DNA from 2 places in the Geodermatophilus sp. SYSU D00703 genome. Region 1 is predicted to be linked to the other one. Evidence: riboswitches for the same ligand, from Rfam matches in the RefSeq annotation. Region 1 holds a riboswitch; the other holds the start of a gene.
The links. Region 1 has a riboswitch for cyclic di-AMP ahead of ACI782_RS15835 (LysM peptidoglycan-binding domain-containing protein). Riboswitches for the same ligand answer to the same signal wherever they lie in the genome.
Positions count from the first base shown of each region.

Region 1 (4,204 bases):
TGCGGCGACTGGCCGGCGGCTGGGCCGGTGGGCTGGTCGCGACCGCGGGCTGCTTCCTCGGCATCGGCCTGGCCGCCGGGACGACGTACCTGGCGCAGGTCGCGCTCGACCTGGTGCTGGACGCGGGCGTGGAGGTCCCGACGTACCTGCAGCGGATCGCCTATGGCTGGGGCGTGGCGGTGGCCCTCATCGCGGTCGTCGGCGTGCTCGCGTGGTCCCGCCGCGCGGCGGCGGCGCGGCGACGCCGCGCCGTCGTGGCCGCCATGTACACCCCCGACGGCGCCGACCGCCCCCGGCTCTCGGACGCCGGGCTCGAGCGGGTGGCCCGCGCCGTGTCCGCCGCCCGCCTGAAGAACGTGCTCGCGCCGGTGTTCGTCGTCGCCGCCCTCGTCGGCTGGGTCCTGTCGCTCGCCGCCGTCGCCGAGCAGGTGCGGAGCGGGTGCGACCGTGCCGCCTGCGCTCCGGGCGACCTCCCGTCCCCGTGGGGCTGGGCCAGCGCGGTCACCGCTGACGGGCCCTGGGCGCGGGGGCTCGTCGGCTTCGGCTCCGCCGTCCTGTTCCTGTTCGCCGTCGCCCTCGCCGTGCTGGGATCCCGGGCGTTCGTATCCGCGCCGGAGGGCGCCCGGTGGCGACGCAGGGTCAACGTCGTCTGGGACGTGATCGCGTTCTGGCCGCGGGCGGCGCACCCGTTCGTGCCCGCGGCGTACTCGCAGGTGGCGGTCCCGGCGCTGGTCGACCGCATCGAGTGGTTGCTCTCCGAGGAGGGGGAGGCCGACCAGGTGGTCCTGGCCGCGCACAGCCAGGGGAGCCTGGTCAGCCTGGCCGCGCTGCGCTCGATCGCTCCCGAGCTCTACCCGAGAGTCGGGCTGGTGACCTTCGGCTCCCAGTTGCGCATGCAGTTCTGCCGCGTGTTCCCCGCGCACGTGGGCCCTGGTGTGCTCCGCTGGCTCAGCGACACCTGGGGGGAGCGCTGGGTGAGCCTGTTCCGCGAGACCGACCCGATCGCCGGGCCGGTCCGGAGCTGGGACCGGACGCCCGAGACCGGCCCGCTCCGGTCACGCCGGCTCTGGGACGACGGTCCGGAGGAGGACTGGCGCGATCCCCGCACCCTGCGACGGGTCTGCGGCGGCGAGTGGCGCCTGCTGGACCCGGTCGCCTCCGACCCGGACAACCAGTCCGCGCCGGAGCCGCCGCTGTTGGCACACAGCCGCTACTGGGCCGACCCGGACTGGCCGATGGCGGTCGGCGTCGCCCGGGGCGCGGCCGCAGCTCGACGGTCGATGCCGTCGCCCGGCGCCGGCCAGGTCACGGGGGGCCAGCCCGGCCCCCCGTGACCTGCGCGGACGGTGCGGCTCAGACGACGAGCGACTGCCCCACGTAGACGAGGTTCGGATCGCTCACCCGGTCCTGGTTCCGCGCGTACAGGTCGCGCCAGCTCATCCCGTGGGCCGCGGCGATGGTGCCGAGCGTGTCCCCGGCCCGGACGACGTAGCTCCCGGCCGCCGTGCGGTGGTCCCGTGACGCCCGTTCGGGTTCGGTCGCGACGGGGGCCGCCGCCTGCGCCGACGACCCGCCGGTCAGGTACCGGCCGCAGTTCGGCCAGGCGCCGATGCCCTGGCCGTCGAGGGTGCGCTCGGCGACCACGATCTGCTGCTCCTTGCTGGCCAGGTGGGCGTTGGACGCGAACTCGTGCCCGCCGTAGGCGGCCCAGGTGCTCGCGCTGAACTGCAGGCCGCCGTAGTAGCCGTTGCCGGTGTTGATGTGCCAGTTCCCGCTGGACTCGCACTGGGCGACGCCGTCCCAGTCGTGCTCCGCGGCCGAGGCCGTGCCGGGGAGCGCGAGGGCGGACAGGGCCGCCGCACCGGTGAGGACGACGGCGCCGCGACGCAGGGCGCGTGCGGGCGTGCGGGATCGGTCGTGCTGGGGCATGGAGGATCCTCCGATCGACCGCCGGCGGGGTGAGCTGTCGGGTTCGGGCGGATCGGTTGCCCGGCCGCGGGTCGCGGCTTCACCCCGAGACGCGCAGCGCTGTTCACTGCAGCGCGCCGAGAGTGGGTCCCCCACCCCCGTCCACGGTCGTGCAGAGGTCGGACGCCGCCGGACGGGGTTGGGCGGGACGGCGCCGTGCCCGGCCGGACAGCCGGAGCACGGGCGGGACGCTAGGAGCGGACGCCCGGGTCCGCGCGCGGCGACGGGCGTTGCGCGCCGGCGTGGCGCGACAGGCCGGGCCGGGGGCAGCGCACCGCCCTCGGCCGACAACTCTCCGTCGTGAGTCCGGGAACGTCGTCGAAGGCCACCCTCCAGGGGCCCTCGGCCTGAGCCTCGTGACGTGCTGGAGCGGCCCCTCTGCAGGGTCCCGCCGCGAGCCTGCGAGTGGCGGGGGGCAGAGGGGTCCTCTCTCAGTCCCGGACGAGCAGCGCCACCGGCAGCCGCTCCAACGCCGCGCCGACCGGCAGTCCGGCGGCGTCGGAGACGAACCGGTCGCCGGTGAGCAGGTCCCGCCACGACCCGTTCGGCAGCTGCAGCGCGGTGTCGCCCCAGCCCCCGGAGGCGGCCAGCCCGACCGGCAGCCGGGTCGCCACGGTCACGACGCCGCCCCGGTCGAAGGCCACCACGTGGCCGGCCGCGGCGCCGGTGGCCTCGACCGGCTGGTAGCCGCCGAACCACCCGGGGTGCTCGCGGCGGGCGCGCAGCGTCCGGGAGACGACGAGCAGCTTCGCCGCGCCCTCGTCGTCCACCGGCGGCACCCAGCCCTCGTCGAGCCGGGCCAGCAGGCGCCGGCGCAGCCCGTAGTCCACGGGGCGGCGGTTGTCCGGGTCGACCAGCGAGAGGTCCCACAGCTCGGTGCCCTGGTAGACGTCCGGGACGCCGGGCATGGTCAGCTGCAGCAGCTTCTGCGACAGCGAGTTCGACCGGCCCGGCGGCGTGATGCGGGCCACGAAGCCCTCGAACTCAGCGCTGGTCGTGCGGTCGTCGTACGCGGCGTCCACGAGCGCGTGCAGCCGCGCCTCGAACTCCTCGTCGGGGTCGGTCCACGTGGTCGACGTCCCGGCCTCGCGCGCCGCCTTCTCCGCGTAGGCGTGCGCCCGCTCCCGGGACAGCGGCCAGGCGCCGACCAGGTTCTGCCACACCAGGTGGGCCAGCGGCCGGTCGGCGAGCCGGTGCCGGGCCAGCCAGCCGCGGACCAGTCCCGCCCACTCGGTGGGCAGCTCGGCGAGCACCGCCAGCCGCGCCCGCACGTCCTCGCTGCGCTTGGTGTCGTGCGTGGACAGCGTCGTCATCGACTGCGGCTTGCGCGCCAGCCGGCGCCCCTGCGCCTCGTGGAACTCCGCGACGGTGCTGCCGAAGCGGGCCGGGTCGCCGCCCACCTCGTTGAGCGCGACGAACCGGGCCCAGCGGTAGTAGGCGGTGTCCTCCACGCCCTTGGCCATGACTGGGCCGCTGGTCTGCTCGAAGCGGGTCGCCGCCTCGGTGCCGGCCTGGGACAGCACCGGGTGCAGCGCGTCGAGGGCGTCGGCCAGGTCGGGACGGCGGGACCGCACCGCGGCCACGGTGGCGTCGAGGTGCTCGCGGCCGTCGGGCAGGTAGGTGCGGTAGACCGGGAACGCCGCCAGCAGCTCGGCCAGGGCCTCGGTCTGCTGCTCCCGCGAGATGCCGGGCAGCTCGCCGATCACCCGCACCAGGCGGGCCACCTCCGAGCCGAGCATCCCGTCGGTGACCTCGCGCTTGCAGGCGTGCACCAGCGCGGCGTACTCCACGGCCCGGCCGGACAGCTCGGTGTCCAGCGCGGTCAGCGCAGGCTCGCCGGCCGGGTCGACCAGCACGTCGTCGACCTCGGTCAACGCGTCGTAGCCGGTCGTCCCGGCGGTCGCCCAGCTCTCCGGCAGGTCCTCACCGGGCTCGAGGATCTTCTCGACCACCGTCCACCGGTTACCGGACAGCCGGGCCAATCTCTCCAAGTACTCCCTGGGTCTGGCGAGCCCGTCGGGGTGGTCGATCCGCAGCCCGTCGACCGCGCCGGCCGCGACCATCTCCAGGACCAGCCGGTGGGTGGCGTCGAAGACCGCCGGGTCCTCGGCGCGCAGCCCGGCGAGGGTGTTGATCGCGAAGAACCGCCGGTAGTTGAGGTCGGTGTCGGCGCGCCGCCAGTCGACCAGCTCGTAGTGCTGGCGGGCGTGCACCTCCTGTGGCGTGCCCCCATCGG
Region 1 covers NZ_JBJGYU010000016.1:26,395-30,598, reverse strand. The annotation lists gene ACI782_RS15840 (hypothetical protein) at 1-1,334, shown strand, start outside; gene ACI782_RS15835 (LysM peptidoglycan-binding domain-containing protein) at 1,354-1,929, opposite strand; cyclic di-AMP (ydaO/yuaA leader) riboswitch at 1,933-2,093, opposite strand; gene treY (malto-oligosyltrehalose synthase) at 2,400-4,204, opposite strand, start outside.

Region 2 (4,204 bases), on a different contig from region 1:
GAGCGCGTCTCCCCGGGGTCCTGATGCTGGTGTCCTCCGCCGTCTGCGAGCCTCACCCGCAGCGGATGAACCGACGCGGGAGGTGACGGTCCCAGGGCGCAGGCGCCGGTGACCCTCGCGTGCTCGGTGCGATACCGGTCCGACGGGGAGGCGTGGACGGTGGCGAGGTGGCCTCTCTGGTCGGCACGGCCGCCGCCCGCCCGATGCTGGAGCGGGGCGAGGGCGGGTCGATCGTCCTGACCAGCTCGACGGCGGGCCTGGTGGCGTTCCCGAACTCGGGCCACTACCCAGCCGCCAAGCACGGCGTCACCGGGCTGATGCGCACGCTGGCCGTCGAGCTCGCGCCGGCGCGGATCCGGGTGAACTCGGTGCACCCGACCACGGTCGACACCCCGATGGTGCAGAACCCGGCCACGTACGAGGTGTTCGGCCTGCCCGGAGCCAGCCGGGAGGAGGCCGCCGAGGGCTGCAAGGCGGTCAACGCGCTCCCGGTCCCCTGGGTCGAGGCGGTCGGCATCAGCAACGCCGTCCTGTTCCCGCCTCCGACGAGGCGCGCTACGTGACCGGCATGGCCTTCCAGGTCGACGCCGGCGGCACCGCGCCGTACCGGATCGCGCCGGAGACATGACCCGTCCCGGAGGGCACGCGGGCCCCGGCCGCGCGCGGCGGCCGGGGCCCGGGGGAGTCGTGGGCCGAGGGGTCAGCCGCGGTAGTTGGTGTGGACGTGGTCGAAGTGGTTGGCCGTCACGCCACCGCGGTCGGCCATCGGCTTCCAGGCCCCGGTCGGCGAGGTCAGGATCCGCTGCTGCCAGATGACGTACTCCACGCCGAGCTCGTCCCAGTGGTCGATGTGGTACTGGGCGATGGCGTCGCCGAGGGCGGCGTCGGTCAGGACCATGTAGTCCACCGCCAGCCCGGAGGGGTGACCGTGCGGGTCGACCGCGCTGGCGCGGGTGCCGCCGAGGGTGATGCCGGCGGCGCCGGGCACGTCGGAGACGACGGCGTTCGCGGCGGCCTGCGCGGCCGGCTTGATCGGCCCGGCGCTGTTGCTGATCTGCGCGGGCGCAGGCGCCGGGGCCGCCGGAGCGGCGGCGGCGACGGCCGCTGGCGCCGAGTTGCCCACGCTGCCTGCCTCGACGGGCGCCGCCGGGGCAGCCGGAGCGGCCGAGGCGGCCGAGGTGGCGCCGGTCACCAGCAGGACCTGACCCGGGACGATCAGGTTCGGGTCACTGCCGATCACGCCGACGTTGCGCTCGTACAGCTCCCGCCACGGCTGGTCGACCGCACCGGCGATCTCCGCGACCGTGTCGCCGAGCTGGACCGTGTAGTCGTCCACCGCGGCGGGGGCCGGCTCGGCGGCGGGGGCCGGCGCGAGGACCGGTGCCTCCGCGACGGTGGTGGAGGGGGTCCCGTCCGCGGCCTGGGCCGGGGAGCTGCTGAGGACGCCGAGTCCGACGACGGTGGCCCCGGCCGCGACGGGGGCCTTGGCGATCGCCTTCTTGGTGCGGACGTAGCGGGGCGCGCGGTGCTTTGCCATGGGTGGTCTCCGATCACCGCCGGCGAGGTGAGCTGTCGGGTTCGGGCGATCGGTGCCCGGCCGCGGATCGCGGCTCCACCCCGAGACGCGCCGTGCCGTGAGCCGGAGCGCGCCGTGGAACGTGGGTCCCCCACCCCTGCCCTGAGGTCGGTGTGGATGGCAGCCGGTGGGCAGGGTTTGGCGGACCGGCGCCGCGCTCTCGTTTGCTGAGCGCAGCCAAAACGCTACGTACTGTCATGTGCATTGTCGCCGTGACGGCCGTCACACCGTGGTGTTCGTGAGACGGACGCGCTGGTCGGGACGCGCGTCCGCGCGTCCCGTGGACTGCGACACAGTCGGGTGCGTTCGGGCCCTGCCTGCACCGGGACGATCGGGCTTTCCCCAGGGCTCGCCCGGGTGTCGACTGCAGGTCGATCCACGACGGGACGGTGGTGGCGCACGGCTGGAGGACGGAGACGGACATGCCCGATCCCCCGACCCGCCGCGGCCGGACCGGTGCCCCTCGGGACCTCACCCGGCGGCAGCTGCTGCAGGGCGCCGTCCTCGTCGGGGCCGGCGTGGGCCTCGGCGGTCTCGCCGGCCGTGGGTCACTCGCGCTCGGCGGCCCGGCGCTCCTGCGGTCGCGACCCGAGGCACGGTGGGGCGTGCAGAGCGGGGACGTGACCGCACGCTCGGCGGTCGTCTGGTCAAGGACCGACCGCCCGGCCCGGATGCACGTCGAGGTGGCCGCCACGGCGGACTTCCGCAGGCCCCACGCGCAGCGGTGGATCGACGTGGGGCCGGACACCGACCACACCGGGAAGGTGCTGGTCGACGGCCTGCCGCCGGGGACGGAGCTGTTCTACCGGGTCACCTTCACCGGGGACGACGACCCCGGGCGCGCCGGCGAACCGCTCGTCGGCCGGCTGGTCACCGCCCCGGTCGACCGGCGGGACGTGAGCTTCAGCTGGTCCGGCGACGTCGCCGGGCAGGGCTGGGGGATCAACCCCGGCACCGGCGGCATGACCGGCTTCGAGGCGGTCCGCCGGCTCGCGCCGGACTTCTTCGTCCACTCCGGCGACAACGTCTACGCCGACGGGCCGCTGACGGAGACCGTCGTCCTCCCCGACGGCACGGTGTGGCGCAACGTGGTCACCCCGGCGAAGAGCAAGGTCGCCGAGACCCTGGACGAGTACCGGGGCCAGTTCCTGTACAACCTGCTCGACGACAACGTGCGCCGCTTCACCGCCGAGGTCCCGCAGTTCCTCCAGTGGAGCGACCACGAGGTGACCGACAACTGGTACCCCCGCGAGGTCCTGGACGACCACCGGTACACCGTGACCGACGTCGACACGCTCGCCGCCCGGGGCCGGCGGGCCTTCCTCGAGTACACACCGGTCGCCGGCAGCCGCATCGACCGCGTCCTGTCCTACGGCCCGCTGCTGGACGTCGTCGCCCTCGACCTGCGCAGTCACCGCGGTCCGAACACGGGGGACACCACCACCGGCGGGCCGGGCGCCCGCATCCTCGGGGAGCAGCAGCTCGCCAGGGCCACCCGGCGGCTGACCACGTCCCGGGCGCTGTGGAAGGTGGTCGCCTCCGACATGCCGATCGGGCTCGTGGTGCCCGACGGTCCGATCGACGTGGACGGCGTCGCCGACCGCGACCCGGGGCGACCGGCCGGCCGGGAGCTGGAGATCGCCCGCCTCCTGTCGGACCTCAGGCGGAGCGGGGTGCGCAACGTCGTCTGGCTCACCGGCGACGTCCACTACACCGCGGCCCACCACTACGACCCGCAGCGCGCGGCCTTCCCCGACTTCGACCCGTTCTGGGAGTTCGTCTCCGGCCCGCTGCACGCCGCGCCCTTCGGGCGCAGTGCGCTCGACGGCACGTTCGGCCCCCGGGTGGTCTTCTCCCGGGTCGCCGACACCCCGAACCGGGCGCCGGGCGACACGTCCCAGTTCCTCGGCTCCGTCCGCATCGACGGGGCGAGCGGGGTCATGACCGTGCAGCTGCGGACCGTCGGCGGGGAGGTCCTGCACCAGACCGAGCTGACCCCCGCCTGACCGGCCGGGCGGTGCGCCGCCCGGGAGGAGCGGGGCCCACACGGCAGCGACCCCCTGCCCGGTTCCCGGGTGCGCACGGGCGTGGGCGGCCGGTCAGTCCTCGAAGATCGCGACGGCGCAGGTCCACCCGGCCGACGCGGAGGAGACCTTCACCGGGAAGCAGGAGACCTCGAACCCGGTGGGCGGCAGGGCCTCGAGGTTGTGCAGCTTCTCGATGTGGCAGTAGCCGATCTCCCGGCCGGCGCGGTGCCCCTCCCAGATCACCGAGGGGTCGTGGTCGACGGCGAAGCGGCGAGCCGTGTGCACGAACGGCGCGTCCCAGCTCCAGGCGTCGGTGCCGGTCAGCCGGACGCCCCGCTCCAGCAGGTACAGGGTGGCCTCCCGCCCCATCCCGCAGCCGGAGGCGACGTAGTCCTCCTGGCCGTAGCGAGCACCGGCCGCGGTGTTGACGAGGACGATCTCCAACGGAGCGAGCGCGTGGTCGATGCGCGCCAGCTCCGCCTCGACGTCCGCGGCGCTGAGCACGTACCCGTCCGGGAAGCGCCGGAAGTCCAGCTTCACGCCCGGCTGCAGGAACCACTCCAGGGGGACCTCGTCGATCGTGATGGCACGGGCGCCGCCG
Region 2 covers NZ_JBJGYU010000013.1:67,399-71,602, reverse strand. The annotation lists gene ACI782_RS14370 (SDR family NAD(P)-dependent oxidoreductase) at 168-563, shown strand; gene ACI782_RS14365 (LysM peptidoglycan-binding domain-containing protein) at 701-1,537, opposite strand; cyclic di-AMP (ydaO/yuaA leader) riboswitch at 1,540-1,700, opposite strand; gene ACI782_RS14360 (alkaline phosphatase D family protein) at 1,999-3,582, shown strand; gene ACI782_RS14355 (cyclase family protein) at 3,676-4,204, opposite strand, start outside.
Region 2: it holds a riboswitch for cyclic di-AMP, as region 1 does, so the genes downstream of both, ACI782_RS14365 (LysM peptidoglycan-binding domain-containing protein) here and ACI782_RS15835 (LysM peptidoglycan-binding domain-containing protein) in region 1, are expected to answer to the same signal.